DNA from 2 places in the Mesorhizobium sp. IMUNJ 23232 genome. Region 1 is predicted to be linked to the other one. Evidence: riboswitches for the same ligand, from Rfam matches in the RefSeq annotation. Region 1 holds a riboswitch; the other holds the start of a gene.
What was found. Region 1 has a riboswitch for S-adenosylmethionine ahead of metA (homoserine O-succinyltransferase). Riboswitches for the same ligand answer to the same signal wherever they lie in the genome.
Positions count from the first base shown of each region.

Region 2: linked by a shared signal. The riboswitch ahead of ACH196_RS09610 (O-succinylhomoserine sulfhydrylase) and the one ahead of metA (homoserine O-succinyltransferase) in region 1 are both predicted to bind S-adenosylmethionine.

Region 1 covers NZ_JBIRCY010000016.1:53,292-69,284, forward strand. Annotated here, with positions in the region: gene hisC (histidinol-phosphate transaminase) at 1-186, opposite strand, end outside; gene ACH196_RS14140 (globin domain-containing protein) at 897-1,337, opposite strand; gene ACH196_RS14145 (LysR family transcriptional regulator) at 1,522-2,406, shown strand; gene ACH196_RS14150 (globin domain-containing protein) at 2,443-2,913, shown strand; gene ACH196_RS14155 (calcium-binding protein) at 3,229-5,061, shown strand; SAM riboswitch at 5,135-5,212, shown strand; gene metA (homoserine O-succinyltransferase) at 5,267-6,208, shown strand; gene ACH196_RS14165 (hypothetical protein) at 6,360-6,653, shown strand; gene ACH196_RS14170 (acetyl-CoA carboxylase biotin carboxylase subunit family protein) at 6,731-7,897, shown strand; gene ACH196_RS14175 (esterase family protein) at 7,901-8,677, shown strand; gene ACH196_RS14180 (EAL domain-containing protein) at 8,915-11,341, shown strand; gene ACH196_RS14185 (DUF1194 domain-containing protein) at 11,435-12,223, opposite strand; gene ACH196_RS14190 (methyltransferase domain-containing protein) at 12,353-13,105, opposite strand; gene gloB (hydroxyacylglutathione hydrolase) at 13,214-13,981, shown strand; gene ACH196_RS14200 (lysoplasmalogenase family protein) at 14,008-14,679, opposite strand; gene ACH196_RS14205 (DMT family transporter) at 14,676-15,569, opposite strand; gene ACH196_RS14210 (DUF3108 domain-containing protein) at 15,596-15,993, opposite strand, start outside.
Region 2 covers NZ_JBIRCY010000010.1:16,668-32,660, reverse strand. Annotated here, with positions in the region: gene ACH196_RS09635 (aspartate aminotransferase family protein) at 1-540, shown strand, start outside; gene argF (ornithine carbamoyltransferase) at 553-1,470, shown strand; gene ACH196_RS09625 (Hsp33 family molecular chaperone) at 1,578-2,564, shown strand; gene apaG (Co2+/Mg2+ efflux protein ApaG) at 2,673-3,065, opposite strand; gene ACH196_RS09615 (hypothetical protein) at 3,125-4,594, opposite strand; gene ACH196_RS09610 (O-succinylhomoserine sulfhydrylase) at 4,687-5,880, opposite strand; SAM riboswitch at 5,937-6,014, opposite strand; gene ACH196_RS09605 (2'-deoxycytidine 5'-triphosphate deaminase) at 6,087-7,175, shown strand; gene ACH196_RS09600 (hypothetical protein) at 7,176-7,871, opposite strand; gene ACH196_RS09595 (lysine--tRNA ligase) at 8,124-9,776, shown strand; gene ACH196_RS09590 (thermonuclease family protein) at 9,739-10,671, opposite strand; gene ACH196_RS09585 (helix-turn-helix transcriptional regulator) at 10,673-11,323, opposite strand; gene ACH196_RS09580 (sterol desaturase family protein) at 11,472-12,365, opposite strand; gene ACH196_RS09575 (thioesterase family protein) at 12,491-13,096, opposite strand; gene ACH196_RS09570 (3-hydroxyacyl-CoA dehydrogenase NAD-binding domain-containing protein) at 13,107-15,329, opposite strand; gene ACH196_RS09565 (YbaY family lipoprotein) at 15,341-15,769, opposite strand; gene ACH196_RS09560 (acetyl-CoA C-acetyltransferase) at 15,769-15,993, opposite strand, start outside.

The DNA.
Region 1 (15,993 bases):
TTCGAGTTTTTCCGCAGCCTTTTTCACCGCCGCGATCGCCGTCGGCGAGGCGCCGAGCGGGTTCTCGTTGGAGGAGAGTTTATGCACCTTGGTGACGCCGGCAGGCGCGGCGCTTTTTCCCGGCACATAGGCTTCGATGTCTAGAATGCCGGGTTTCGGCTGCGGGCGGTTCTGGTCGGCGGTCATGCTTGTCATCCGGCTGGGAGCGTCGGGCGAGGCCGCAGGCGGAATACAGGCGGGCGGCTGATATGTCGAGGGGTGAGGAAATGCGCCCTGGGACAGTTTGCTTTATCCCCTCGCGCCAGCCCGTTCGGCGCGGAGCCTTTCGGTCGATAAAAGGTAACCGTCCCCTGCATGCAGCCTCCATCGTCGCCACGCTGCCTTTCGGCCCTGGCCATTGAAAGGTGGGAAGACGGGCGGCCGCAGGGTCGCTCATCTAGGTATAAGTGCGACCTTGCGGCCGCCCGTCCGGCGATTTTTGGCCTCGTCCCGTTCCGCTTCGCCTTGCTCCGGCTCCGGCATTTTCGCCTCGGCTGGCCCGGTCTTAAGCACTCGTCCAGTGCGCCCCGACCGTAGTGTCGGGGGAGGAACCTTCGGACGCGGCCTCCCCGGGCGCGGGCTACGTCTTCCCGCACCGGAGGCGCCGGTTTCTCCCCGCCTTCACACCGTCATGATCGGCGTTCCCGCGGGAGAAACTGAGGGTGATTATGCAAGAGACGGAAAGGTAGGGGGACGGACGCGGGGCGACTATTTTTGTGAGCAGGCGACAAGTCATTGAAACAGCGCGTGAATATTTTTCACCACCTCTCGCGCGGGGTCGAAAACAGGCAAACATCTCCATCACTGCGACATCGAAAATGTCGCAAAGAGAACGGAATTCTCGGCGGAGCGCCCGGCTATAATTCGGTGGGTTCGGCTTCCTCGGCGATATAGGCGCAGGCGATCATCTCCGCCTTGATCCCGTCATAGGCCTTGTCCCACACACATCGCATCTCGTCCGTCCACAGCGGGCCAAGCCGTTCGGCAAGCATCGCCAGCAAGGCTTCGCCGACGGCATCGTAATGCTCGGCGCGGACTCCATAGGCGAGGTGCCGGACGGCGAGGTCGCCGACAGTCGTCCGCAGCAGCCCCCAATTGCCGATCTGGCCGACGATCACCTGCAGCGTCTGCGCCAGCTTCGCGCCCTGCCGGGCAGAGGTTTCCACGAAGAGATGTTGCGTCTCAGGCTGGATGCGGAACAGGTGCCGATAGAAGCAGGCCGCGGCGGCGGGCGAATCCACCGCCAGCGCGCGAAAGCTGCCGACGATCAGCGCCTGCTCCTCGGCGTTTAACTGCATGAGCCTGCCCTCTCCGGCCTGCTGGCGACCGGCCTCCGGGCACAGCATGGCGCAATCCCGCTTCCCTGCCAAGCCGCCGCCCAGGAACGAGTTGAGCGCGCGCTCTCGGCATGCCACACGCCAATCGGGCTTTGCGAAGCGCGCGCGGCGATGCATTGTTGCGCATGGCAGTCGGGGGCGGCCGATGGAGGCGAACTGGGACGATCTGAAAGTGGTGCTGGCGGTGGCGCGCTCGGGCTCGTTGACGCTTGCGGCGGAAACGCTGGGCATGGACCAGTCGACCTGCAGCCGGCGGCTAGGTTCTATCGAGGCGGGCCTCGGCACCATCCTGTTCCTGCGCTCCAAGGGCGGCCTGACCGCCACCGAGAGCGGCGAGATCGTCATCAACCGCGCCGCCGAGATCGAGCGGCGCATGATCCGCATGGCCGAGGATCTTTCGCGCGGGCCAGACGGCCCGGTGGGCGCCGTGCGCCTGGTCGGCAACCCGTGGACGCTGGAACGACTGGCCGGCGCGCCAGCGATGCGATTGCTCGAGAGCCATCCGCGGCTTGACCTGCGATTAATCCCCTATCATCCACGCGCCGCCGCCCGCGCCGATCCGACCATGCAGCTTTGGTTCGAGCAGCCGCCGCGCGACTTCGAATTCGCGGTCAAGCTGGGCGAGGTGCCCTATGCATTCTATCGCGGCCGCGACCACGATCCGGAGCGGCTGCCCTGGGTCACCTTCAGTGACGAGGACTCGCCAAAACTCGCGCATTTGCAAGCACTGGAGCGGGTTCGCCGCAGGGGCGACAAGATACGGCTCACTTCGGGCGACAACCGCGTGCTGATGACGGCCATCGCCGCCGGCGTGGGCAAGGGCCTGCTGCCCATGTGCCTCGCGGCGACGCATCCGAGCCTCGTGCGGCTCGAAGCCGGTCCTCCGGAGCTGGTGCGCATACTGGACCTCCATCTGCACCCGGACACCGTGCAGACCCAGCGCGTGCAGGCGGTGACCCGCTGGCTGCGTGAAATCTTCGTGCAGACCTTCGGAAACCCCGAGATTGCGCAGGAACCCGACAAACTGTAGTATTTGTCTTCAATATCGCGGGGTCGGGGCACCCAAATGGCACTGTCGGACGACGAGGTCGATCAGCTTCATCTTGGATTGCGGCTGATGCAGGAGCGCAAGGAGCTTGCGGCCGCGCTTTTTTATCCGCGTCTCTTTGCGATCGCACCCGATACACGGCCATTGTTCTCGGACGACATCGTCGGCCAGACCGAAAAGACACTGTTCGCCTTCGGCGCGGTGGTAGCGCGCATCCATGAACTGGAGAATGAGGATTCGATGAGCCGCGACCTGGCGCGGCGGCACGTCGCCTATGGCGTGAAACCGGCGCACTATCCGCAAGTCGGCAAGGCGGTGCTGAGCATCCTGGCCGAGGTTCTGGGCGACGAATATTTCACGCCCGAGATGGAGACGGCCTGGCGCAAGGCCTATGACGAGATCGCCCGATCAATGGTGAAGGCCGCCTACGGGATCGAGGTCGAGAACCTGGCCGACCTCGACGAGCCGGTGCTGGAAGCCGCGCAGTAGCGGCATCGCCGGGTCCTTCTCGCAGCGGTATTTCTGCCTGCCGGCGGGACCTTTCCGGAAAATCCGCATGAAGACGATGCAGTTCTGCGGGTTCGCAGGATTCGCCGATAGGGCTATCTCTCGCCCCCGACCGGCTGCGGGCCTTCCGACACTCCGCACCGAATAATCTTAATCAATCCATTTGGGTCGGTGAAACGCTCCGCGGTTCGAGCGAATCGCGGGCGAAACCCTGCGCGCCGAAATTTTCCGGGGCGCGAAACGCCACCGCGACGGTCCAGGCCCGAGAGGTCGGCCCGAGCAATGAGGAGAAATGACATGAGCGACAACAACAATGAATACAGGTCGATACTAGGCACGAAGGGCCACGACACGGCAATTCTCACCCACGCGGCGGTTGCGGATTGGGAGCACACCGAATGGGATGCGGGGTCGTCGGGGACCGTCCAGATATTCTGGGACGGCATCTATGAGGCCCGGGAAGGCAACGACGTGATCATCCGCGATCGGCCCGGACTCTACCGGCTGAACAACGGCGTGGATGGCAACGCCCACATGTTTGGCGGCTCCGGTACCGATACGATCGCCTACGAGCACTACACCGGAGCGATCGACATCGATCTTTCCGTTCCGGGGGGCTATGGCGTCGCCAAGTGGAAAGGATTGTCCGGACAGACAATCTTCGGTGACGACCATCTTTACAGCATCGAGAACGCCATCGGCACCGCCTTCAGCGACGTGATCCGCGGCAGCAACGGCGCCAACACGCTTATCGGCGGCAACGGCGAAGACGTAATCCACGGCGAGGGCGGCAATGACAAGCTCTTCGGCGGCAGCCACAACGACAGGCTCTACGGCGAGTCCGGCAGCGACACCATCAAGGGCGACAGCGGCAACGACTACGCCTTTGGCGGCGCCCACAACGACACCGTCGAAGGCGGTTCCGGCGACGACAGGCTCTACGGCCAGGACGGCAACGACTTCCTGTACGGCGGCACCGGCCACAACGTGCTGTTGGGAGGCGAGGGCAACGACACGCTGCTGATCGAAGGCAGCGGCCTCGCTTTCGGCGACGCCGGCGTCGATGTCCTGGTGGGCGGCGCGTCCGCCGACGAACTGCATGGCGGAACCGGGGACGACACGCTCAACGGCCTCGCCGGCAACGACGAGATCCGTGGCGACGAAGGGCATGACAAGATGCTTGGCGGCGACGGTAACGACGAGCTTTACGGCGGCACCGGCCTCGACGTGATCTATGGCGGCAACGGCAATGATAGGATCGTCGGCGGCGCCGAACGAGACGACCTCAGGGGCGACAATGGCAACGACTTCCTCTACGGCAGCGCCGGTCTCGACGTGATCAACGGCGGCAACGGCAACGACACCGTTGTCGGCGGCGCCAACAGCGACACCCTCAGGGGCGGCGACGGCGTCGACACGGCCGTGTGGGAAGGCTTCGCGCGCGTGGTGATCGACATCGGCCGCGCCAGCATGGGCACGGCGGTGCAGTCGGGCTTCACCGACAATATTGCCGGCTTCGAGAATTTCCGCACCGGCTCAGGCAATGACTTGATCAGCGCCAGCGCCGCGGCGAACGTCATCGACTCCGGCAATGGCTCGGACTGGGTCAACGCGAAAGCCGGCAACGATGCCGTGCTTGCCGGGAACGGCAATGACACGGTGCTGGGCGGCCTGGGCAACGACAGCGTTCTGGGCGGCAACGGTGACGATTTGCTGAAGGGCGAGGGCGGCAACGACACGCTCTCCGGCGGCGACGGCGAGGACTATGTTCGCGGCGGCGCCGGGACGGACATCCTGTTCGGGGGCAACGACGCTGACCAGTTCGCCTTCTCCGGTGGCGACACCGGTACCGATTCCATCCGCGATTTCGTGCTTGGCGAAGACATGATCCGATTCAACGATTTTCTCGCCGACGAGCCGGAGATCGGAGAAAGTTATGTCGGCCGGGTGCTCGCGGTGGAGATGGACAATTCGGTGGCGCTGCTCGCCATGACAGACGACGGCTGGCAGGCCTTCGCCAAGATCGTCGGCAACGGTAACGTGGCGGCGTTCAACCATGCCATTGCCGACGGCACTTTGTTCAACCCGTCGCTGCTCAATGGTGGCTCGCCGGACTGGATCGAATTCTGACGGCAACGAGCCGCCGCCATTCGTGGCGGCGGCTCCCCATTGACGCCCTTGACTGCCGGCAGTATGTCAGCCGTCGAACTTCCGTGGTGATTTGGCCGGTCGGCTTGCAGCCACGTTAAAAAAGTCGCTAAAGGGCCGTCGGCAAATAAGCCGTTTGGACCGGGCGCGACTTTCGCGGCCGGTTTTTTGTTTTGGAGGCAGCGCCATGCCGATCAGGATCCCCAACCAGCTTCCCGCCCGCGACGTGCTGGTGCGCGAGGGCGTCTCGGTGATGGACGAGCGCACGGCTATGCGCCAGGACATCCGCCCTATGCAGATCGGGCTGCTCAACCTGATGCCCAACAAGATCCGCACCGAGACGCAGTTCGCCCGCCTGCTCGGCGCCACGCCGCTGCAGGTCGAGCTGACCCTGGTGCGCGTCGGCAACCACAAGGCCAAGAACACACCCGAGGACCACCTGATTTCCTTCTACCAGACCTGGGAGGAGGTGGCGGACCGAAAATTCGACGGCTTCATCATCACCGGCGCGCCGATCGAGCTGCTGGAATTCGAGCAGGTCGACTATTGGGACGAGCTGACGCGCATCCTCGACTGGACGACGACCAACGCCCATTCCTCCTTCTTCATCTGCTGGGGGGCGATGGCGGCGGCCTGGCACTTTCATGGCGTTCCCAAGCACACACTAGACAAGAAGGCGTTCGGCGTGTTCCGCCACGGCAACAATGCGCCGGCCTCGCCTTATCTCGCCGGTTTCTCCGACGATTTCGCTATTCCTGTCTCGCGCTGGACGGAGGTGCGGGCGGCCGACATTCCCGTTGGTTCGGGGCTCGAACTGCTGATGGAATCGGATGAGACCGGGCCCTGCCTGCTTTCGGAAAGGACCGCCAACCGTCTCTATATCTTCAACCACATCGAATATGATTCCACTTCGCTGAAGGAAGAATACGACCGCGACGTGGCCGCCGGCACGCCCATCGAGGTGCCGCACGACTACTATCCTGACGACGATCCGGCACGCCCGCCGCTCAACCGCTGGCGCTCGCACGCGCATCTTCTGTTCGGCAACTGGATCAACCAAGTCTATCAGACCACGCCTTACGAACTGGAGGAGATCGGCAGGGCCAGCGCGGAGTCTGTCATACAGTAGCCGCCCGCCGGACGGGCCACGCCGCGAACTTTGCTGGCAGGCAAGCGACGTTGTTGCGCGGGCGGTACCTTTGCCTCGAATTTCATTCGCTGCACGCTTGCGTCTGATCGGCAATTCGCTACTTTGACGCGAAATGTCGGGGGACATGGTCTTGAAACGAATCGCAATAATTGCGGTCGCCGCGGTCGCCGCTCTGTCGGGCTGCATGCAGACGCCGAAGACGGCGGCAGAATACATCCCGTGGTGTAGTAAGCGGGTGGCCGGTTGGCGCAGCGAATCGCTGACTGAACTTTCGCAGCTCATGCGCGTCAGCAGGGACAAGGTGCCAGAACTGTTCTGCAAGCGGGTCCTAGCCGGCGTGCAGCAGGGCCGGATCACGGGCAAGGATTTCATGGACGCGCACAGGGCCGGCACGCCACTTTGGAAGGTCATCAAGGGGCAATAACCGCCCCTTCCGCGCCGCCCAAAAATACACGACACTCGGTTTGCCGCGCCCCTTGCGCGGCACGTGGAGGGCGTCGCATGAATTTCGTCTTCTTCTCCCCGCATTTCCCGTCGACGGGGGCGGATTTCTGCGACCGGTTGAAGAAGGCCGGCGCAACGGTGCTCGGCATCGGCGACGCACCCTATGACAGTCTCGATCCGATGCTTTGCGGGGCCCTGTCGGAATACTACCGTGTCGCTGACATGGAGAACTACGACCTGACGCTGCGCGCCATGGGCCATTTCATCCACAAATGGGGCCGCATCGACCGTTTTGAATCGCTCAACGAGCACTGGCTGGAGCTGGAAGCCGGCATCCGCACCGACTTCAACATCTACGGAACCAAGCTCGATTTCGTGAAGAATTTGAAGAAGAAGTCGCGCATGCGGGCCTTCTTCCGCAAGAGCGGCGTCGACACCATCCCGCAACGAAAGTGCTCCGACCGCGCCGGCGCGCTGACCTTCATCCGCCGCGTCGGCTATCCGGTGGTCGTCAAGCCGGACTCGGGGTCCGGCGCCAGCAACACCTTCAAGATCTCCAACGCAAAAGAGCTCGACGCCTTCTTCCGCGACCGGCCGGAGGACGTCACCTTCGTCATGGAGCAGTTCATCGACGGGCTTGTCGTCACCTATGACGGGCTGGCCAACCGCGACGGCGAGGTGGTGCTGGCGGCCAGCACCCGCTACGACCACAGCGTCATGGACGTGGTCAACAAGGACCGGCACCTGAGCTATATCTGCTATCCCTCGATCGACCCGGCGATCGAGGCGGCAGGGCGAAAGATCCTGAAGGCCTTCGATGTGCGCGAGCGTTTTTTCCACCTGGAGCTTTTCCAGACTCGGGATGGTCGCGCCATCGCACTGGAAGTCAACATGCGCCCGCCAGGCGCCTGGATGACCGACGCCATCAACTTTGCCTACGACATCGACGTTTATGCGGAATGGGCGGAGATGGTGGTCAACGACCGCAACCGCGGACCTTTCGAGGGCAAATATTTCACCGCCTATGCCAGCCGCAAGAACCACATCCGCTATCGCCACGACCATCAGGCCGTGCTAGCCGCGCTCGGCGGCAAGATCGTCCGCCACAACGCCATAGAGGACGTGTTCAGCCGCGCCATGGGAAACTACGCCTACCAGTTCCGCTCGAAGGATCTTGCCGAGGTCCGCCAGGCGATCGACTTCATTCACGCGGAAGAGGCGTAAGCGATGCGCATTTCCTACCATAGCATCGACAGCCGCTTTCTTGACCGGCCGATGGAGCACAAGCGCTACGGCCATGCCGGCCGGCCGATGGTGGTGTTCCCGACATCGAAGGGACGCTTCTTCCAGTTCGAGGATTCCGGCGCGGTCAACGCCCTGTCGGAGTTCATCGAGGCGGGCCGCATCCAGTTGTGGACGCTGGACGGAATCGACTGGGAGACGTTTTTCTCGACCGAACCCGATCTCCAGGCGCGCATCGGCCGCCACGACGAATATTTCCGCTACGTCCGCGAGGAGGTCTTTCCGCAGATCACCGAGGAAGCAAAAACCTCGAATGCGGGAAAGCAGTTGAGGCCGATCATGGCCGGCTGCTCGATGGGCGCCTTCCACGCCTCGAATTTCGTGTTCCACTATCCGGAGATGGTCTCCGGCGTAATCGCGCTCTCCGGCGTCTATTCGACCCGCGATTTCTTCGGAACGGCGCTAGACGGCGGCATCTACTACAACTCGCCGCTCGATTACCTGCCCGGGCTGAGCGATCCTACCGCACTCGCCCGGCTGCGCGACTGCCGGCTGGTCTTCTGCTGCGGCCAGGGCGCCTGGGAGGAGCGCATGCTGGCGGAGACCCGCGAGCTTGAACAAATCCTGCGCGAAAAGGACATTCCGGCCTGGGTGGACTATTGGGGAACCGACGTCAGCCATGACTGGCCGTGGTGGCATCGCCAGTTGCAGTATTTCGTCGGCCATTGGCTCGACGATGATGTCCGGGCTCCGCGCGGATGAAGCTGCCGCACGTTTCGCGCGCCCATGCCGTCATGCGAGCGGTGGTCGGCGCCTAGCCCACCAAAATCCGACTTCGGCCGGCATTCACCGATTGTTAGCATAAACGGCAACCAAACCGTGCCTCATGCACGGTAGTTAAGGCAATACATTCCAGGTCGGATAGACTAGCATTCCGCCTACAACAGAACCGGCGCGATGCGGGAACCCTCGACACCGAAACCGACGAAACCCCGCCGGATGCGCCGGGCGCCGAGCCTGCTGGGCCTCATCTGGCCTTTCATCGTCGTTGTCCTGATCCAGACCGCCATCGCCGGCTTCAGCATCTACACGCTGTCAGCCGTGCGCGCCTATGTCGGCGGCGAAAGCCACTGGTCGAAGGGCCAGAAGAACGCCATCCACTTCCTCGGCCTCTACGCCGAGACCAGGAACGACAGCTACTTCCAAGCCTATCAGGAAGCGCTTGCCGTACCGTTGGCCGACCGCCAAGGGCGCCTCGCGTTGGAGCTGCCGGAACCTGACTTCGAGGCGGCGAAGCGCGCCTTCGTCGCCGGTGGCAACCATCCGGATGACGTGGGCGGCATGGTCTGGTTGCTGCATCATTTCGGCGAGGTCAGCTACCTCAGGGAGGCCGTCCGGCACTGGAAGGCCGGCGACGAAATCATCCTCGAGCTCGAGCGGCTGGGCAACGAAATTCGCGCGACGGTCGCCCGCGGAGGGGCCACGCCCGCGGCGATCGCCGCGTGGAAGACCGAGATATTCCGCTTGAACCGGCAGCTTGCCCCGTTGGCCGAAGCTTTCTCGGCAAGCCTGGGCGAAGGGTCGCGCTTCATCAAGAACCTGCTGATCGCCGCCAACGTCGTGACCGCCGCGCTGCTCATCCTGCTTGCGTTCTGGCGCACCGACAAGCTGCTCTCGCAACGGCAGGCAGCAGAACGGGCGCTGAATGCCGAGCGCGAACGCGCCCGCATCACGCTGGCGTCCATCGGCCAGGCGGTTATCTGCACCAACAATTGCGGCCTGGTCGACTACATGAACGCGGCCGCCGAGCGGCTGATCGGTCGGCGGTCGGCCGAGGTGGCGGGCGCGCCGCTGTCGCTGCTGTTCGGTATCGCCGACGAGGCAACCGGCAAGGATTGCATGGCGCTGGTAGACGGCATCGTCTCCGGCAGAGCGGCGGAGACGGACAGCGGCCCGTGCCGCCTGCGACGTCCCGACGGAACGTCGGTGACCGTCTCCCTCGCCGGCCGTCCGCTGCAGGTGGATGGGCGCCCGGCCGGCGCGGTCATCGTCTTCCACGACATGACACGCGAACGCGAATTCATCGACCGGCTGTCCTGGCAGGCGTCACACGACTCGCTGACCGATCTTTCCAACCGTCGCGATTTCGAGACGCGGCTGGAAAATGAACTTGGCCGCCTCGCGCCGGAGGGCTACGGGCATTCGCTGATCTATCTCGACCTCGACCAGTTCAAGGTTGTCAACGACACCTGCGGCCATGCGGCGGGCGATGAGTTGCTGCGCGAGATTTCGGCTTGCCTGAGGCGCCATATCCGCGCCAGCGACATTCTTGCCCGGCTGGGCGGCGACGAGTTCGGCATCGTGCTCGTCGACTGCGGCCCGGATGAGGCGCAAGCCATCGCCGAACGGCTGCGCCGGGGCGTCGAGGAACTGGATTTCCTGTGGAACGGGCGGCGCTTCTCGACCAGCGCCAGCATCGGGCTGGTGCACGTCGCCGATCCCGGAACCTCGCTGGAAGAGACGCTGCGTTCCGCCGACATCGCCTGCTACATGGCCAAGGAGAAGGGCCGCAACCGCGTCCAGGTGCATCGCCCCAGCGACACGGAGGTGCAGGCGCGCTTCGGCGAAATGGACTGGGTCCGCCGGCTGCGGGCGGCTCTCGAGGAGGACCGTTTCTGTCTGTTTGCCCAAGAGATCGCGGCGGTTGGCGCCTATGGGCGGGATGGCGCGCATATCGAAGTGCTGCTGCGCCTGCGCGACGAGGAAGGCCGGCTCGTGCCGCCGAACAGCTTCATCCCGGCTGCTGAACGCTACGGGCTGATGCCGCAGATCGACCGCTGGGTGGTCCGCAGAACCTTCGCGACGCTTGCCGAGCGGGCCGGGCAGCTCGTATCGATGCAGGTCGCCGCTTGCGCCATCAACCTTTCCGGCGCGACCTTCAACGACGAGAGCTTCGTCGGCTTCGTGCGCGACGAATTCACCGCCCACGGCATCGCGCCGGATCTGATCTGCTTCGAGATCACAGAGACGGCGGCGATCGCCGACATGGCGAGCGCCATCCGCTTCATGGACGCGCTGCGCGGCCTCGGCTGCCGTTTCGCACTCGACGATTTCGGCGCCGGCATGTCGTCCTTCGCCTATCTGAAGCACCTTCCGGTCGACTACCTCAAGATCGATGGCGGCTTCGTCAAGGACATGCTGGACGATCCGATCGACCGGGCCATGGTCCAGATGATCAGCCACATCGGCAAGGTGATGGGCAAGCGGACCATCGCGGAATTCGCCGAGACCGACGCCATCGTCGAGGCGCTGCGCGACATTGGCGTCGATTTCGTGCAGGGCTATGCCATCGCCCGGCCCATCCCTTTCGACGCCGCAACTGTGCTGAAGGGGGGACATGACATCTCCCGGCGGCGGGTGGCCTGAAGCGCGACACGCTTCGGGATGAGGCAAGCACCAGTCCCACCGGCCGTTTCGCCGCGCCGAGGGGGCACGGCAAACAATTCCCGGTGCACGTTTCTACCGATCCAGCTCCGGAAAATACGGATCGGAATAAAACCTCCGGTCACGCTCGCCCTTCAGGCAGTCGACCGGCCCGTCCGTGGCGGGGATGATGGTTGCCGGCGGCGACGCTCCGCTGACTTCGAGGATCAGCTTGCGGCGGATCGCCGTGGCGAATTCTTGCGCCGAGCGGATCGGCAGCATGAACGAGCCCGGCCCGCCGATGACGCATTCGGCGTAGTAGCGGTCAATGTCGGGGAAGGTCGGCGACGGCCGGATGACGATCGGCAGGCCGTTGACGACGATGCCCGCAGAGACAGCGCGGTCGCGCGCGCCGGTGACCGGCAGCCCGATATTGTTCGGCCCGTCGCCGGACACGTCGATGACGCGGCGAGACCCGTCCACCGAATTGTTGTCGAACAGCCCATTTCCAAAATCCAGCGCGCCGGAGATCGACGTGCCCGTGTAGCCGCCGAAGGGTCGCGTCGCGAGCAGGGCGGCGAAGGCCCGCGCGCTTTCCGGTCCGTCGATCACCTGCCACGGAACCAGCGATTCGGCGCGCACCGTGCCCGCCCATTCGAAATAGGTGATGGCGATGCGGCCGTTGAGCCCGGCCCGCACGGCGGCGATGAAGTCGGGATGGCGGATCGCCTCGACATAGCCTGCCCGCTGCAGCGAAAACTCCTCGGTGTCCATCGAGCGCGATACGTCGACCGCCAGCACCAGTTCGACGTCGACCGGCATGACTGCCGCCGCAGGCCGCACGTCGCAGCCGAGACAGAGCAGCACGCCGAGCAAGGACAGCATGGGCCGATCCCCATAGAGATGCCGCAGCCGAGACCAGAAACATGGCGGAATCGCGGGCGCGCGGCCGGCCCTCCGCTTTCGCTTCGGGCGTTCGTCACGCGAAAAGCCAAATCTTTGGCTTTTCGTCCGCTACGCGGACCGCTCTTCACTCCTCGCCGCGCGCGCACCCTGTGGGGTGAGCACCGGCACGAACACCCGGCGCGAGGCGCGCTGCGATACCGGGATGCCCTGGTAGAGCCGCTTCTGCGCCTCGGCGATGATCACTCCGGAGAAGATCGGCCAGAAGCGCCGCCCGGCGCGTTCCAGCATCGGCTGCAGCCGCATCATGAAGTTCCGCCGCGACGGCGGGAACAATAGTGCTTCCGACGCGGCCGACGGCGTGAAATTGGCGTCGCGCAAAAGTTCGTTGAGCTGGCTGCGCGAGAACGGCCGGCCGGTGCCGAACGGCGTGTGTTCGAACCGCGCCCAGACGCCGCGCCGGTTGGGCACGACGATGACGACGCGGCCGGCCGGCGACAGCACGCGCCAGATCTCCTTCAGGGTCTCGCGCGGATTTTCCGCATGTTCCAGCGAATGCACCAGAATCATCCGGTCGATCGAGGCGTCGACCAGCGGCAGTTCCTCGTCGAACACCAGCACGGTCGACGACGGCGCCTCGAGCGGCCAGCGCACCGCGCCTTGCGTGCGGGGCATGAAGGCGAAGACCCGCTCGGCATCGGCGCCGAAGCGTTCCAGCCAGGGCAGGGCGTAGCCAAGCCCGACCAGCCGCTCGTTGGGCAGGTTCGTCCACAGCGCCGACAGCGCGACGGTAATCGAGCGCTCCGCCACCTGCCCGAGCGGCGAGGCATAGAAGGAGCGGAGGTCGACGATATCCGAATTCATGGGCGGCGACGGTAGCGGGCTCGCATGACGAGTTCAACATGGACCATCCTGCGGGATGACACCGCCCACACGGCGCTCTATCTAAGCCCACGAAAAAGGAGAGTTTTGATGACGATCGACATCGACCAGTTCATGTGCCGCACCGACAATTTCGGCGTGCTTATCCGCGACCGCAAGACCGGCGACACCGCGCTGATCGACGCGCCGGAGGAGAAGCCGATCCTGGACGCCATCGAGCGGACGGGCTGGACGCCGACGTTGATCCTGACCACGCATCACCATCCCGACCATGTCGAGGCCAATCTGGCGCTGAAGGAACGGTTCGGGCTGAAGATCATAGGCCCGGCGAAGGAGAAGGCGAAAATTCCGGGAATCGACGAGGCGGTCGACGGCGGCTCGACTTTTCGCTTCGGGGACGAGGACGTGCGGGTGATCTTCACGCCGGGCCACACGCTGGGCCACGTCTCCTACCATTTCCCGCACTCGAAGGTGCTGTTCGCGGCCGACACGCTGTTCGCGCTGGGCTGCGGCCGGCTGCTCGAAGGCACGGCGGCACAGATGTGGCAGTCGCTGAAAACGCTGTCGGCCTTGCCACCCGAAACAGCCGTCTATTGCGGCCACGAATACACGCAATCCAACGCCCGCTTCGCGCTCAGCGTCGACCCGGACAACGAGGCGCTGAAGGAGCGCGCCGGCGAGATCGACCGGCTGCGCGCCGACGGCAAGCCCACCCTGCCGACGACGATCGGCCGCGAACTGGAGACCAACCCGTTCCTGCGCCCTCACGATCCAAAAATCCGCCGTACGCTCGGCATGGAAAACGCATCCGACGAGGCAGTGTTCGCGGAGATCCGCAAGCGCAAGGACAATTTCTGACGACGGCGGGGGCCCGCCCGACCTGCTCAGAAACTGATCAGCCCCAGCGTGATCGCCATCTGGCCGAGATAATAGCTTGCCCACACCGCGTAGCGCATCCAGTCGCGCTGGCGCGAGATTGCCGGCAGCAGGAATTTTTCGGTGGCGAGCAGCGTGTCGGAGGCTATGAACAGCAGCGCGCCGGCAATCACCAGCGGTGCATCCAGCGTCAGCGCGGAAATACCCATACAGAGGATCGCGACGATGTAGACCGTTACCGGTCCTCGCAGCGATGGACCGATGCGCCGCATCAGCAGCACGAGCATGATCAGTCCATAGACGACCAGGACTGCGGCCAGGGCACCGCGCCAGGGTGCGGCGACAAGCACGCCCGGCCCGCCGCCGATCGACGCCAACAGCGCGATGTAGGCGAGATGCGCGGCGAGAAAACTCGCCAACCCGGCGAGCAAGGCTCTTTCGCCCGGCCGCGACAGGAACAGGTCGCCGGCGGCGCTCAGCGCCAGCGCAAGGACCAGCAGCCAGTGGCCTTGCTGCATTCCGGCCAGCACCGCCAGCAGCGCAACCGCCAGAGTCTTGACTGCCGAGGCGACGAAGCGCGGCGGCGCGGCAGCCATGGTGCCGTAGAGCAGGGCGGCGGCGCAGGAAAAGATGAAGGTGGCGTTGCCGGGGCTTTCGACCCCGCCCTCGAACGGCATCATGCGCCGGCCTCGCTCCGAGCCCCGCGCGCGCTGGAAAACAGTCTCGGCCGCGCCGCCAGCACGGCGCCCGCCGAAATCAGCAGGCAGGCGCCGATCACGTTCCAGGTCGGCTCGGCGAAGCCGGTGGCGATCAGCACCAGCGTCGACAGCAGCGGCGCGGCGTAGCTTGCCGCGCCCAGCACCTGGATGTTGCCGCGCTTGACCCCGAAATCCCAGGCGTAGAAGGCGGCGCCCACCGGCATCAGCCCTAAGCCCAGCACCGCAAGCCATTGCCCCGCATTCGCCGGCAGCACGGTCTGCTCCAGCGCAAGGTGGCAGATGAGCGACAGGATCGAGGTGGCCGCGCAGAACCAGGTGACGATGCTGGTCGGCACCTCTGCGAAACGCCGCGACAGCAGCGAATAGCTCGACCACAGCAGCGCGCAGACGGCGGCCATGGCGTAGCCGAAAGCATAACGGCTCTCGAACGACAGCCCGCCGCCCTTGGCGATGATCAACACCGTTCCCGCAAGCCCCAGCACCGCGCCGGCCACATGGTTCCAGCGCAGTTTTTCGCCGGGCATCAGCGCCGAGCCGACGACGATCAGCAGCGGCCAGAGATAGGCGATCAGGCTGGCCTCCACCGCCGGCGCGTTGCGCAGTGCGGTGAAGTAGAAGAAGTGGTAGCCGAACAGCCCACCAATGCCGATCAACCAGACAACCGGCGGAATTTTTGCCGGCGCGGCGGGTTTCGGCATCACAAGCCGGGCGCAAAGTCCGACCGCCGTGCCGATGGCAAAAGTGATCGCCGACAGCAGGAAGGGAGGCACCTGGCCCGACGCGTCGGTGAGCAGCGCCAGCAGCGCCCACATCGCCACAGCGGAAAAACCGATCAGCGTTGCCCGTGCCATAGATCCTCCGGCGCGGGCGCGTCCCGCTACTTGTTCGTGTCGAGGCTTTTGGACCTCACGGTCACGGTTCCGATCTGCGTGCCGACGGTCGCGTGGACGGGCGCATATACGCCGGTCGAGCCCAGCGGCGCAAACGCGATCATGATCCTGCTCTGCTTCTCCAGATAGTCGAGCGATTTCCGCCCCTTGCGGTAGCCCGAGACCGGCTTGACCGTGACGCGGCAGGTGACGACGCCGTCACCATAAGCCCTCGCCGCTTCCGAATTCGGCGCGGGATGCAGCGTGGCATTCATGCGGAACTCGCCGTCGAAGAGTTTGAGCGTGCGTCCGCACACTTTGTCCGGGCCAGAGGCCTTGATCATGCCGGCCGACAGCGGATCGCTGACGCCATCGAGGTCGCCGGGCTTCAGCGGCACCCAATGCT
Region 2 (15,993 bases), on a different contig from region 1:
CAGTGCGGCGTCGGGCGTACCGGAAAACTCTTCGCCTATGAATGGTCCGGCGTCGCGCCCGACCTGATGGCAATCGCCAAGGGTATCGGTGGCGGCTTTCCGGTCGGCGCCTGCCTTGCGACGGACGAGGCGGCCAAGGGGATGACCCCCGGCGTGCATGGCACCACCTTCGGCGGCAACCCGCTGGCGATGGCGGTCGGCAACGCGGTGCTCGACGTGGTGCTGGCGGACGGCTTCCTCGACGAGGTCAAGCGCAAGGCGCTGCTCCTGAAGCAGGGGCTGGCCGGTGTCGCCGACGAGTTCCCCGACGTGATCGAGGAAGCTCGCGGCACCGGCCTGCTGCTCGGCGTGAAATGCCGGGTCCAGAATACGAAAATGCAGGCGGGGCTGCGCGACGAGAAAATGCTGTCGGTCACCGCCGGCGACAATGTCGTGCGCCTGTTGCCGCCGCTCACCGTCAGCGACGAGGAAATCCGCGACGCGCTCGGCCGCATCCGCGACGCCGCATCCCGGCTCTCGACACCCGCCGCGGCGGAATAGGACCCCCGCGTAATGCAGAACGGCATAAGGCATTTCACCGACCTGTCCACGGTCCCGGCCGTCGAACTGCGCGCCATGCTGACTGACGCCGGCATCCGCAAGGCCGACATCAAGGCCGGCAAGCGCTCGCGACCGCTCGACGGCAAGGTGCTTGCGATGATCTTCGACAAGCCGTCGACGCGCACCCGTGTCTCCTTCGACGTCGGCATGCGCCAGCTCGGCGGCGAAACGATTATGCTGACCGGCACGGAAATGCAGCTCGGCCGCAGCGAGACCATCGCCGACACGGCAAAAGTCCTGTCGCGATACGTCGACGCCATCATGATCCGCACCACGGCGCATGACCGGCTGATCGAACTCACCGAGAGCGCCACGGTCCCGGTGATCAACGGCCTGACCGACGACACCCATCCGTGCCAGCTCATGGCTGACATCATGACCTTCGAGGAGCACCGCGGCCCGGTCGCCGGCAAGACCTTCGCCTGGGTGGGGGACGGCAACAATGTGCTGCATTCGCTGCTCGAGGCTTCCGCGCGGTTTTCCTTCCAGGTCAATGTCGCGGTGCCCGAAGGAAGCGAGCCGCAGCGGAAATATGTCGACTGGGCAAAGGCCAATGGCGGCAGCATCAGCTTCACAAGGAATGCCGAGGAGGCCGTCGAGGGCGCCGACTGCATCGTCACCGACTGCTGGGTGTCCATGGGCCAGGAGCATCGCGCCCGCGGCCACAACGTCTTCCTGCCCTACCAGGTCAATGAGCGGCTGATGGCGCGTGCCAATCCCGACGCCCTATTCATGCACTGCCTGCCGGCGCATCGCGGCGAGGAAGTCACTAACGAGGTGATCGACGGGCCGCATTCGGTGGTGTTCGACGAGGCCGAGAACCGGCTGCACGCCCAGAAGGCCGTGCTCGCCTGGTGCCTGCGCGCTTGAACCGCCGGGGCAGCGCCCCTATTTCTGCGCCAACACCCTGAAGACTTGATTGTAAGCGGTGTCCGTGGCGGCGTTGATCCGCCCGCGGAGCCGGAAGGATTGGTGCGATGAGCGAGCAACGCAAGCTTGGCGATATCGGCTTTGCCGGAGACGACGACGTGGTGCCCTTCGAGGTTGCCGCGCTGGATGTGCGTGGACGCGTCGTCCAGCTCGGCCCGATGCTCGACCAGATTCTCAGCCGCCACGACTATCCGGAGCCGGTGGCCCGACTGGTGGCGGAAGCCTGCCTGGTCACCGTGCTGCTCGGCACCTCGCTGAAATTCGAGGGGAAATTCATCCTGCAGACCCGCACCGACGGGCCGGTCGACATGGTCGTCGCCGATTTCGCGACGCCGACGTCGCTGCGCGCCTATGCGCGTTTCGATGCGGAGAAACTTGTGGCTGCCGTCGCCGCCGGCGAGGCTACGCCCGGCAAACTGCTCGGCAACGGCGTGCTGGCGCTGACCATCGACCAGGGCGAGCACACGCAGCGCTATCAGGGCGTCGTCCCGCTCGACGGCACCGATTTGCAGGAAGCAGCAAAAACCTATTTCCGCCAGTCGGAGCAGATTCCTACCGACGTAAGGCTGTCGGTCGGCAAGATCGTGCTGCCCGGCAATGGCGGCAGCCACGAGCACTGGCGCGCCGGCGGGCTCTTGGCGCAGTTCCTGCCCAAGGCGGCGGAGCGCACCCGCGTGCCCGACCTGCCGGGCGGCGACGATCCGTTCGCAGCGCCTCAGGAGATCGCCGACGCCGCCTGGCAGGAACTTCTGGCGCTGGTCGCGACCGTCGAGCACGAGGAACTGCTGGACCCGAAGGTAGGCTCGGAGCGGTTGCTCTACCGGCTGTTCAACGAGCATGGCGTGCGCGTCTTCGAGGGCACGCCGGTCGAGGATCGCTGCTCCTGCTCTGAAGACCGCATCCGCGGCATCCTCGAAGGATTTACCGCGGAGGAGATCACAGACTCGACCGAGGAAGGCGTTATCCGGGTAAACTGCGAGTTCTGCTCGAAGGCCTACCTATTCGAGCCCTCGGAGTTCTCGGCGCAGGCATGAAGGTTAAGTGCCAGGGACAGTTTACTTTTTTCGGCCAGTGCGACTTCTGAACCGATGCGCTCTTCTGCCGAAAAAGTAAACTGTCCCCTGCGGCTCTGCACTTACGCCTCAATTCACCGTGCGCTTGCCGTCCGGCAAATCCAGCGAAAACGCCGGTATATCGACGTCGAACATGTCGCCCCTGGCGTTCTGCATCGTGTAGCGGCCGACCATGATGCCCGATGGCGTCGGCAGCGGGCACCCGGACATATACTGGTAGCTGTCGCCGGGATCGAGGTCGGGCTGCTCGCCGACCACGCCCGGCCCCTGCACCTCCTCGACGCGGCCGGCGCCGTCGGTGATGTGCCAGTAGCGCGACAAGAGCTTCACATGCTCGTCCGACTGGTTGTCGATGGTGACGCGATAACCCCAGACATAGCGGTTTTCGGCCGGGTCGGAGCGCTCCGCGAGGTAAAACGGTTCGACGCTGACCTCGATGTGGTGCGTGACGGCTTTGTACATGCCGGCTCCCGTCTTGACGGTCCTGGCGGACGGCCTGCCGCCAGGCATTGAAGGCGACTTCATTGCGGCGGCTCGGGCATCGGCACCGGATCGGCCGGCTTGATCATCGTGCCATTGACGAAGACCGAGCCGTCGGCTCTGACATTGACCGCCCATAACAGGCGCCCGTCCGGCAGCGCCCTGCCGAAACCCTTGACCATCGCCAGCGCCGGCAGCACCTCCGCGACCTGCTGATCGTTAGGCGCAGCCGCCTGCAGCGTGGCCACGGCCTTGTCGAAGCCCGCGGCCTCGATCGTCGCATCCATGACCGGCTTGCCGTCCGGAAACACCATCTCGCCCTCGACGACGAATTCGGTATCGGCATTGCGGATCGCGCTTTTTGCCAGCACGATCTTCGGCGGATTGGCAATGAATTCCGCCTCGATGGCGTCTGTCACCGCGACCGGCACGGGTGGATCCTGGTTAAGATCAAAACTCTCGATCATCTTGCGCGCCGGCTCCTCCAGATTGAGGTTGGTGCCGCTGAAATTCAGGTCCACCTCGGTCGGTATCAGCGCCGGCGCCCAGGCGGGCAGGAAGAACGAGGCGACTTCCAACTCCGACAGCTTGATGGCGTAACCCAGGCTGCCATTCTGCCGGATGCCGTCCATGGCCACCGAAACGCCAGCCTTGCCGGTCCGGAATATGCCGACCGGCGTCGTCACCGACAGATCGGAAAATCCATAGGTGCCATCAACATGCTCCCACAGCGGCAACGCCGCGGAGAGCAGCGATTTCAATTCGGCCTGATTGGCTTTGACCTTCGCCTCGTCATTGTTGGTTACCGCGAAGGCGAGCATATCGAGCAGGCTTCCCCACTTATACCCTGTGCCATTTGCATCCAGCGACAGCGACGCGGCCTTCATTTCCATCGGGAAGTTGGTGTTGTTCTCGGGGTCGACGACGTTCTGGCTCTGGACAAAGTCCGCCATGACCTGCTTCGAGGTGAAGTCGATGCCGCCATTTGCCGACTTCGTCCCGCTTATCGAGACCGTGCCCGCGCCGTAGCTGGTTTCGCCTCGGCCCGTTGGAGCCTCGGTCACCAGCTTGATGCCGGAATGCGAACCGGTGGCGCTGGAGAACGCGCCAAGCGTGGGATCGAAGACGCCGCTCATCTTGCCGTCGCTGACCGTCCACTGGAAACGCTGCTTCATGGGCGGCTGGCTGATCTCGACCCAGCCGTCAGGGGACAGCGCGCCGTCGACTTGCCAGGTTCCGTCGGCCAGCGGCTTTACCCGCAGCCCGTAAGACGACACCTCATACTTGACCATGTCCTGGGGCGGAAACAGGGAGGCAATGCGGTTGAAATCGAAGTCGATCCGGTAGGCGTCGCCATCGGCCGCGACCTTTACGATGCCTTTTTCGAAGGCGGTCTTGCCGACATAACGCGACAGCGTGTCGGAGAGTTGCGTCGCGCCCGGACCATCCACGGTCTGGGCGGCGGCGGGAGCGGCGAAGGCGACGATCAGGATCGGAAGAAGGACACGCAAGACGACGCTCCATCGGAAGGGCAGGCTCGGCAGAGCCTAGCCGCTCGCGCCACCGATGCCAACTGCGCGTGTTGTGCCTGGTCGAACCGGCGTCAGGCAGCCGCCTTCAGCGCCCGCTCGATGTCTTCGATCAGGTCGCCCGCATCCTCCAGCCCGACGGACAGCCGCACCGTGCCCGGCCCGATGCCCAGTTCGGCGCGCGCCTCGTCGGTCAGGTTCTTGTGCGTGGTCGTGGCCGGATGAGTGATCAGGCTCTTTGAATCGCCCAGATTGTTGGAGATCAGGATGATTTCCAGCGCGTTCGAGAAGGCGAAGGCCGCCTGCTTGCCGCCCTTCAGGTCGATGCAGATCAGCGTCGAGCCGCCGGTCATCTGCTTGGCCACGACATCGGCCTGCGGATGATCGGCGCGGCCGGGATAGATCACCCGGGCGACCTCAGGCCGTTCGGCCAAAAAGTCCGCGATTTTTCCGGCGCTCTCGGTCTGCTGGCGCACACGGATCGGCAGCGTCTCCAGCCCCTTCAGCAGCGTCCAGGCGTTGAACGGCGACAGGCTGGGGCCGGTATGGCGGAAATAGTCGTGAAGGTTCTCGTCGATCCACTTCTTGTCGGAGAGGATGACGCCGCCCAGGCAGCGGCCCTGGCCGTCGATATGCTTGGTGGCCGAATAGACGACGACATGCGCGCCAAGCTGCAGCGGCTTCTGCTGCAGCGGCGTAGCAAAAACATTGTCCACCACCAGCCGCGCGCCGATCGAATTGGCGAGCGCTGCGACCGCAGCGATGTCGACCACTTCCAGCGTCGGGTTGGTCGGGCTTTCCAGGAAGAACAGTTTTGTGTTCGGCCGCACCGCCTTTTCCCAGTTGGCGATGTCGGTGCCGTCGACCAGTGTCGCCTCGATGCCGTAGCGCGGCGCCAGCGTTTCGACCACCCAGCGGCAGGAGCCGAACAGGGCGCGGGCCGCGACGATATGGTCGCCGGCGCGCAGGCCGCACAGGATCGCCGAGGTCACCGCCGCCATGCCGGAGGATGTCGCCCGCGCATCCTCCGCACCCTCCAGCGCGCACATGCGCTTTTCGAACATGTCGACGGTGGGGTTGGCGTAGCGCGAATAGATGAAGCCGGGGTTCTCGCCCTTGAAGCGGGCCTCGGCGGCTTCGGCGGTCTCGTAGACGTAGCCCTGGGTGAGGAAGATCGCTTCCGACGTCTCGCCGTGATCCGAGCGCAGCGTGCCTCCGTGCACCAGGCTGGTCGCCGGCTTCCAGTTGCGTTGATGGTCATGCGCCATGGGTAACCCCCAAAAACAAAAAAACCGGCCGCGAAAGTCGCAACCGGTCCATATGGCCTTGCGGCCCGACGGTCCTTTAGCGACTTGTTTAACGTGGCTGCAAGCCGACCGGCCAAATCACCACGGGATAAGTTTCCCTTAGACCTGTCGTGCGCTTGCGTCAATCATGTGGTTGGCTAAAGCAAGGCATCGAATTGGAGCACGACGTGCGCGGAGAAGGCATCCTTCCGGATCATCGGATCGCAGACCTGTTCCAGTCAGGTGCGCTTGCAGCCGCGCGCCCGCTCGACGGCGACCAGATCCAGCCGGCCAGCCTCGACCTGCGCCTCGGCGACAAGGCGTTCCGCGTGCGCGCCAGCTTCCTGCCCGGCGGCAGGCATACGGTCGCCGAAAAGCTCGACCGGCTGAAGCTGCACGAGATCGACCTTGCCAACGGCGCGGTGCTGGAGACGGGCTGCGTCTACATCGTCCCGCTTCTCGAAAGCCTGAAGCTGCCAGCCGAGGTCGCGGCGTCCGCCAATCCCAAGAGTTCGACCGGCCGGCTGGATATTTTTACCCGCGTCATGACCGACCGCGGCCAGGAGTTCGACAAGATCCCTGGCGGCTACGAAGGACCGCTTTATCTCGAGGTCAGCCCGCGCACGTTCCCGGTGGTGGTGCGCACCGGCTCGCGGCTTTCCCAAATCCGCTTTCGCACCGGCAATGGGGTGATCGGCGAGTTTGCGCTGCAGGCGCTGCACGACACGGAGACCCTGGTCGCCTCGGAGGAGCCCAACATTTCCGGCAGCGGCATCGCGCTGTCGATCGACCTGATGGGCGACGCCAACGGGCTGGTCGGCTATCGCGGGAAACACCACACCGGCATCGTCGACGTCGACAAGCGCGCCGCGCATGACGTATTCGATTTCTGGGAGCCGCTCTACCGGCGCGGTGAGCCCGGCGAACTGGTGCTCGATCCCGACGAGTTCTACATCCTCGTCAGCCGCGAGGCGGTGCACGTGCCGCCGCTCTACGCCGCCGAGATGACGCCCTTTGATCCATTGGTCGGCGAGTTCCGCGTGCACTATGCAGGTTTCTTCGATCCCGGCTTCGGCCACTCCGCCGCCGGCGGCACGGGCAGCCGCGCCGTGCTGGAAGTACGCAGCCACGAGGTGCCGTTCATCCTCGAACACGGCCAGGTCGTCGGCCGCCTCGTCTACGAGCACATGCTGGCCGCGCCGCGGGCGCTCTACGGCACCGACCTCGGCTCCAACTACCAGGCGCAGGGGCTGAAGCTGTCGAAGCATTTTCGCTAGTCAGGTCGTCTTGTTGTCGCTCAAGAACTGCGCGGACAGATGAGCCAGCATTTCAAAGTCCCTTCCGGCGTAGGGATCAGACCTATCCGCGCGCAGCTTCTGAATGTACGGAGCCAAGATGTGCCAGTTGCGGTGAATTGGCACGCTCCAGGTGTCGATTATATATGCTGCCGGAAGAAGACCTTGCCTGACCATCGTCCCCACAGATTCAAATTTCCGCGCCGCAGCCTCAGCGGCGGTCAATTGGGCTTTGCTCCAAAACGAAACGGGAAGATCGAAATCTTTTCGGAAATGAGCTATATAGCCTCTTGCGCTTAGCGCGTCTTGCGATTCGATGATGTCCAATGCGACCTTGAACGTCTGTGCATAAATTGTCTTGTTGAGTGCCTTTTGTGATTCTTCCTGAGCATTGGCTGATCTGATCAACTCGGCACGATTGTCGATCAACTCTTGGCGTTGGAGCGACAATTCTTCCCGTTGGAGCAGGATCGCAACGATAACTCCGGCAAAAGCAAGCCCGGAGAATAGTGCATTTATGCTCCCGTAAAGATCTCCTGCCTGGCCGCGTTCCGCCATCCCAATGAAGAAAAACTTCATCACGAACGGAGTGACTGCCCAAACGAGAATAACCGCGGCAAACATAAGCAGGACAGGAACTGTGCTCGGTTTTTGGCTTCTTCCATTCCTCGATGTCACTTCCGCCTCCTCATTTCAAACCCGGCTGTTGCTAAGCTCTCTCACTTCAGCGCGCAACGCCTTGAGATCGGTGAACGCGGCGCCGTCATGGCCGACACCATTGGCAGGGCGGCGAGCGACCGCCGCTGAACATGGCGAAGCCCTGGTGCGCGAATTCGGCCGCGAAACGTTGACGCTCCCGCTCTCGCCGAATAGGGAATGCGGCTTCTCCGGCCCGGCGCCGGTTTCAACGGACGATCTAGGAACGACACGATGTCGAGATCCAACATCATTGATCTCAATCCCGAAGTGCTTACGGCGGCGGCCGAGAGCAAGGCTTGGCCGTTCGAGGAAGCGAAAAAGATCGTCAAGCGCTACGAGAAAACGGGCTTTCCGGAAACGGTGCTGTTCGAGACCGGCTACGGCCCGTCCGGCCTGCCGCATATCGGCACGTTCGGCGAGGTGGCGCGCACCACAATGGTGCGCCACGCCTTCCGCGTGCTGACCGAGGACAAGGTCAAGACCAAGCTGCTGTGCTTCTCCGACGACATGGACGGCATGCGCAAGATACCGGACAATGTTCCGGACCGCTCGTTCCTGGAGCCGCATCTGCAGAAGCCGCTGACGGTCGTGCCGAACCCGTTCGGCGGCGACTATGAAAGTTTTGGCCACCACAACAACGCGATGCTGCGGCGTTTCCTCGACACGTTCGGCTTCGACTACGAATTCGCCAGCGCCACCGAATATTACAAGTCCGGCCGTTTCGACGCGATGCTGCTACGCGCCGTCGAGCGCTACGACGCCATCATGAAAGTGATGCTGCCGACGCTGGGGCCAGAGCGCCAGGCGACCTACAGCCCGTTCCTGCCGATCTCGCCGAAGAGCGGCCGCGTGCTCTACGTGCCGATGAAACATGTGGATGCGAAGAACGGCACCATCACCTTCGACGACGAGGACGGTGTCGAGACGACGCTGCCGGTGACCGGCGGGCTGGTGAAAATGCAGTGGAAGCCGGACTTCGGCATGCGCTGGGCAGCCCTCGGCGTCGATTTCGAGATGTTCGGCAAGGACCACCAGACCAATGCGGCGGTCTACGACCGCATCTGCGAGATTCTCGGCGGGCGCGCGCCGGAGCATTTCGTCTACGAGCTTTTCCTGGACGACATCGGCCAGAAAATTTCCAAGTCGAAGGGCAACGGGCTCACCATCGACGAGTGGCTGAGCTATGCGCCGACCGAGAGCCTGGCGCTCTACATGTTCCAGCGGCCCCGCCAGGCGAAGAAGCTGTATTTCGACGTCATCCCAAAGGCGGTGGACGAATATTATTCGTTCCTCGCGGCCTATCCGCGCCAGGAATGGAAGGAGCGGCTCGGCAATCCCGTCTGGCATATCCATGACGGCAACCCGCCTGCGATCGAACTGCCGGTAAGCTTTGCACTGCTGCTCAACCTTGTCAGTGCATCGAACGCGCATGACCGCTCGGTGCTGTGGGGTTTCATCTCCCGCCATGCGCCCGGCGTGACGGCCGTGACGCATCCGGAACTCGACCGGCTGGCCGGCTACGCGATCCGCTACTTCGACGATTTCGTGAAGCCGACGAAGAAATATCGCGCGCCCGACGATGTGGAACGCGAGGCGCTGGCAAAGCTTTCGGATGCGCTCAGCGCCCTGCCGGCCAGCGCCGACGGCGAGGCGATCCAGAACGCCGCTCTCAACGTGGCGCGAAAGATCGAGCGCTACCAGGACCATTCCAAACAGAGCCCGGAAGGCGGGCCGGGCGTTTCGGTCGCCTTCTTCCAGATGATCTACCAGGTGCTGATCGGCCAGGAGCGCGGCCCGCGCTTCGGCTCGTTCGCGGCGCTCTACGGTATCGCCGAGACCCGCGCGCTCATTCAGCAGGCGCTGGAGGGGGCGCTGGCGGCGTAGGAAATTCGCCGAGCGGACCGTCGAGCACCGGCGGCGACACTCCGGGGTCCGGCGCGACGACATCCGGCGCGGGCTCGGTCAGCGGTCCCGACTGGATCGCGGTATCGGAAGCCGGCGGCGCGGGAAGCGCGCTGCCTGCCGCCGACTGGGCTGGCGCGCTGGTCGAGGGCGGACGACCGAATATACCCTTGCGGGCCTGTGCCGCCGTCTCGCCCAGCGCGACATATTCGCTGCCTCCGGCCGCGCGCGCCCAGCCGCTTTCGACCAGCCAGCCTGCGACGTCCTCCTTGCCGACCTGACAAGGGGCGACAACGATCTCCCGATCGGGCTCGGGCGGGATTTCGCAGGTGATCGACCGGCCGCGCAGCCAGGCCCTAAAGGCGGCGCGGGCACGCATGCCACACGGCCAGGATTTGCCGGCGGAATCGCAAGTCTCCTCGGGCCTGACCGGCTCGATGCCGGCGACCGCGATGCGGTAGCCCTTTGCCTCGATCAGGCCGGCCGCCGTGGCGACCGGCTGGAACAGGGTGATGCCCTTCCATTCGTCCGGCCTCTTCGGCTTGGGCGGCAGGGCCTGGCCGATGTCGCTCAGCGCCGCGCGTGGCCCGACCCGCTCGAGGCCGCCAGTCTCCGCCGGCGATTCCTCGGCCTCGTCCGGCGTCACCGGACGCGATATCGACTGCCGTTCGGCGCCGGATTTGAAGACGGGCCGCTCCGTCGTGATGGGCTTTCGCGCCACGCCGTCGTCGGTCGCTTTTTCGGCCGAACCGGTGGTGGCAATGGCCTCCGCCGAGACCTCGGCCTTCGACCGCAAGATGTTCCCACCGGCGACAACCAGCAACCCGACGCCGAGCATGACCGCCGCGGCGCCGAGCAGGATGGCCGGCGAACGCAACCTACTGGCTCGCCCAGACGATGCGCGCCACCCATTCGACGTCTTTCATCGCGACCTCCCGGACGGGATGGTCCGGATTGATGGACAAAAGCTCGATCTCGCGCGGCGAGCGGCGCGACAGCACCTTCGCCATCACTTCCCCGGAGGTGGTCTTCACCACCACGCGGTCGCCCTTGTGCACTGTGGCCCCGGGTTCGACGATCAGCACGTCGCGATCGCGGTAGACCGGCAGCATGGAATCGCCCTGCACCTGAAGTGCGTAGGCGGTGTCGCCGGCCCGCACCGGCAGTTCGATCAGCTCCCAGCCCTGCCCGGCCGGAAAGCCGGCATCGTCGAAGAAGCCGCCCGCGCCAGCCTGGGCGAAGCCGAGCAGCGGGACGGTGGATTTCTGCATGGGCAAGGCACCGGTCGCCACCGTATCGGACCCCGAGACCAAGCCGACGAATTCCTCGATCGACGAACTGGTCGCCTCGATGATCTTGGCAAGCGATTCGGTGGATGGCCAGCGCGGCCGCCCGTCCGTCGAGCGGCGCTTCGACTTGTTGAAGGCTGTGGAATCGAGGCCGGCGCGCCTGGCGAGGCCCGAGGTGGACAGGGAATTGCGTTCGGCAAGGGCGTCGATTGCCGCCCAGACACGGTCGTGCGAGAACATCACGGGCTCCGGCTCGCAAAGGAAAAAATACCTTGACGTTGTAGCGCCGCCCGAGGCCCGTGTCCAGAAAAGAAGTTGGCCGAAGGTGGAAGACCGGCAAGCCTTGCAGAACTTTCTTGCCGCGGGTGCGCGGCCGCACCGAAAAGCCCTAGATGCCGGCGTTCGGCCCGGCGACCGGATCCGTCGCGGCGAGGGTCTCCCGTTCCGGCGCGCCGGCCTTCCCGCTTCGGGCAAGAAAGCGGGATCGGACCGCGGCGATCTCCTCGCCGGCGAGCTTCAGCCACTCGGTCATCGGCCATACCATCAGCCGCGCCACGTCATTTTGCGGCACGCCGGCCGCGCCGAGCGGCCCGTTGCACGGGCCGGGAACGCGGTAGGTTCCGAACATCCAGTCGAAAACCGGGAAGATGTTGGCGAGGTTCTTGCCGTAAGCCTCCGCCACGTCGGCGTGGTGCCAGCGATGGAAGCGCGGCGACGCAAGCAGCAGCCTGAAAGGTCCGTGGTGCCAATCGACGTCGATATGGACGTAGACGACGTGCAGCGAAATCAGGATGGCGCCGATGCCGATGGCGTCGGCCGGCAAGCCAACCCATGTCAGCAGGATCGTGTAGGAACTCCACATCACCAGCGCTTCGAGGATATGGATGCGGTAGGCCGTCAGCCCGTTCACGTCCGGGTCCGAGTGATGGATCGCATGCACAGGCCAGAACCAGTACGTGTGCATCAGGCGATGGTTCCAGTAGTTCGCGAAATCGTGGCTGAACACCGCGATGAACGCCAGGAGCCAGAGCGGAACTCCGGACCAGAAGTCGGCCGGAATGGCTGGAAATCCGATCCGTGCATAGACCGCCTCGATGCCTATGGCGGCAAGCCAGACCAACGGCAGCAGGATGAAGTTGATGTGGAAGATCGCGACGGTTGCGAAGACGCCCTCCACCGCCCGGCGCGACCATGACAGCCGCCAGCCGCGACGCGCGATATCTATGACGAGGAGCAGCGCGAAAAACGCAGTGACCCACAGCATCTTAGGGCTGGCGGCCATTGTCTTCCACGAGTCAACGCGTTCACTGAGAAAGTGGAGGATGCTCTCCACGTGCCTCTCCCGATTCCGCGCGGCGGCCGACGGCAGCGCGCTTGCCCAAGCGAAGGAAAACTAGCCAAACTTGCTTAAGACACTTTCAACGGGATTCCGGCCGGCGATATGGTCATGGCCGCTTGCGGCGGACGCTCAATCACCGCTTTCGCAAGAGCCCGCAATCCTTGGTGCGATGCGACGAAAGCGCTCTCCGCCTCCGTCAGCGGGCGCGGCGACGTATCGTAGCCGAGCAGACGGACGAGGTCACCGATCGGCACGAAACGCCGCTCGCGCCGGTCGTAAATGCCGGCCGTGGTCAGGATGATCGCCGCCGTCGCACCGTTGTCCAGGACGAAACGGTGGCGGCCGATCATCGCCGTGCCTTCCCAGGTCTCCAGCGACGAGACCACGTCGAAACGCCGCCACAGGCGGATCTCGCGTGCGAAGACGGTTTGCAGGCCGCCGAGCATCGGCGCCCAGCGCCGTTCCCGCGCCAGCGCCCACAGGCCGCTGCGCAGAAAAATATCGATGCGGCCGAGATCGGCCAGCATCATGTAGCGCGCATTGTTGAGATGCAGGTTGAAGTCGATGTCGGTCGGCAGACATCGAAACGTCAGCGTGCTTGCCGAACCCAACTCGTAGCGGCCGCGACGTTTCGTCGTTGCCGCTACGCGGGCAAACCGCGCCCAGACATACATGCTTCAGCTGTCAGGCCGCCGCCTTCTCCTCGCCCTTCGCGTAGGGGTCGAAGCGCTGGTAAAAAGTCTCGCCCTTGGCCGCCATGTCGGCGAGCAGTTTCGGCGCCTTGAATTGGTCGCCGAATTTTTTGCGCAGCGTCTTCGACAGTGCGACGAATTTCTCCGCACCTATGCCGTCGATGTAGGACAGCGCACCGCCGCTATAGGGCGCGAAGCCGAAGGCGAGGATCGAGCCAACATCGGCCTCACGCGGATCGGTGACGATGCCTTCCTCCATCACACGCGCCGCTTCCAGCGCGATGGTGACCAGGAAACGCTGCTTCAGTTCCTCGACATCGACCTTTTCCGGCACAAGCTGCGGATAGAGATCCTTCAGCCCCGGCCACAGCTTCTTCTTCGCCGGCTTGGCCGGATAGTCGTAAAAACCCTTGCCGTTCTTGCGGCCATGCCGGCCATGGGTGTCGACCATCGTGTCTATCAACGCCATCTGCGCCGGGTCGACCGCTTTCTCGCCAAGGTCGCGCCTAGTCTGGCGCATGATCTTCTGGGCGAGGTCGATCGCCGTCTCGTCGGTGAGCGCCAGCGGGCCGACCGGCATGCCGGCCATTTTCGCTGCGTTCTCGATCATCGGCGCGGGAACGCCCTCGATCAGCATGCGGTAGGATTCGGCCATATATTGCAGCACGCAGCGGTTGACGTAGAAGCCGCGCGTGTCGTTGACGACGATCGGCGTCTTGCCGATAGCGCGCACATAGTCCAACGCCACGGCCAGCGCCTTGTCGCCGGTCTTCTTGCCCAGAATGATCTCGACCAGCATCATGCGGTCGACCGGCGAGAAGAAATGGATGCCGATGAAATTCTTCGGCCGGCCCGAGTTTTTGGCCAAGCCCGTGATCGGAATGGTCGAGGTGTTGGAGGCGAACACCGCCGAGGATTTCAGCACCGCTTCCGCCTTTTCGGTCGCAGCCTTCTTGACTTCCGAATCCTCGAACACCGCCTCGATGACGAGGTCGCAGCCATCCAGCAAGGCATAGTCGTCGGTCGGCGTGATCAGCGACAGCAGCTTTTCCTTCTCGTCCGGCTTGGCGCGGCCTTTCGCCACCGCCTCGGTGATCAGGCCTTCGGAATGCGCCTTGCCCTTCTCGGCGGAGGGCACGTCGCGGTCGAGCAGCACCACCGGAATGCCGGCCTTGGCCGTGACATAGGCGATGCCGGCGCCCATGAAGCCGGCGCCGAGCACGCCGATCTTCTTGAATTTGGTCGGGGCGACGCCCTGCGGCCGGCGCGCGCCCTTGTTGAGTTCCTGCAGCGAGACGAACAGCGAGCGGATCATCATCGCCGCCTCGGTCGTCTGCATGATCTCGGTGAAATAGCGCTGCTCTATGCGCAGGCCGGTCTCGAACGGCACCAGCAGCCCCTCATAGACGCATTTCAATATGGCGATCGGCGCGGGGTAGTTGCCGTAGGTTTCGCGCCGCAGGATGGCGATGGCCGGCGGCCAGAGATTGGCGCCTGCCGCCGAATAGACCGGGCCGCCGGGAATCTTGAAACCCTTCTCGTCCCAGGGCTGGACTGGCTTGAGCCCGCCCTTGATCATCGCCTTGGCGGTCTCGATCAGCTTTTCCGGTGCTGCAATCTCGTGGATCAGCCCCATCGCCTTCGCCCGCTTCGGCGTCAGCGTCTGGCCGGTGGTCAGCATCTGCAAGGCATCCTGCGTCTGGGCCAGCCTCGGCACGCGCTGGGTGCCACCGGCGCCCGGAAAGATGCCCACCTTGACCTCGGGCAGCGCCATCTTGACCTTGTCGCCGTCGGCGGCGACGCGTCCGTGGCAGGCCAGCGACAGTTCGAACGCGCCGCCCATGCAGGTGCCGTTGATGGCCGCGACCCACGGTTTTCCCGACGTCTCCAGCTTGCGCCACAGCCAGCCCATGCGGCCGGCGCCGTCGAACAGCAGCTTTGTCGCGTTTTCCGGGTCCTTGGCCCTCTCGGCATGAAAAATGCCCAGCATGCGCTTCAGCATGTTGAGATCCGCGCCGCCGGAAAAACTGTCCTTGCCGGAGGTGATCACCGCGCCCTTGATCGTCGCGTCGGCGGCGACCTGGTCGATGACCTTCTCCAACTCGTCCATCACCTCCTCGGTGAAGACGTTCATCGAGCGGTCGGGCATGTTCCAGGTGACGAGCGCAATGCCATCGGCGTCGGTCTCGACGGTGAAGTTGGTGTAGTCAGCCATCGTCGGGCCTCTCAATAGACAACAGGGTTGATCGTCAGGGAGACTTTTTCGTCGCCCGTATGGAATGCGGCATGAGGGTTGATGGCGAGCAGCCAGCCGTCGGCACGCTCCAGCCGCACCGTGAAGCCGGGGCGCACCGCCGTCTCGAGTTCGGTGCGCGGCACCTGCATCTCGAACGGAATGCTGTCGTGCTGCCCGCTGCTTTTCACCTCGACCTCGGCGATGCGTTTTGCCTTCTTGTCGGCGACGCCCTGCTCCTCCAGCCGGATTTTCAGGACGCCCGCCGGCAGCAGGCCTTTTTCGGCGTAGGATACGGTTCCGGTAAGGCGCATGGTTTTCTCCGAACCCGAAGCCTCGGGAGCCGTCCCGGCGGCCGACGCGACGACGATGGCCGCGCCGATGCCGGCAAGCGCCAGCCTGCGGTTGATGGCAACCGCCATCACACCCGCTCGATGATCGTCGCGGTGCCCATGCCGGCGCCGATGCAGAGCGTCACCAGCGCGGTGTTGAGGTCGCGCCGCTCCAGTTCGTCCAGCACCGTGCCGAAAATCATCGCGCCGGTGGCGCCGAGCGGATGGCCCATGGCGATGGCGCCGCCATTGACGTTGATCTCCTTCGGGTCGATCTCGAAGGCCTGGATGTAGCGCAGCACGACAGCGGCAAA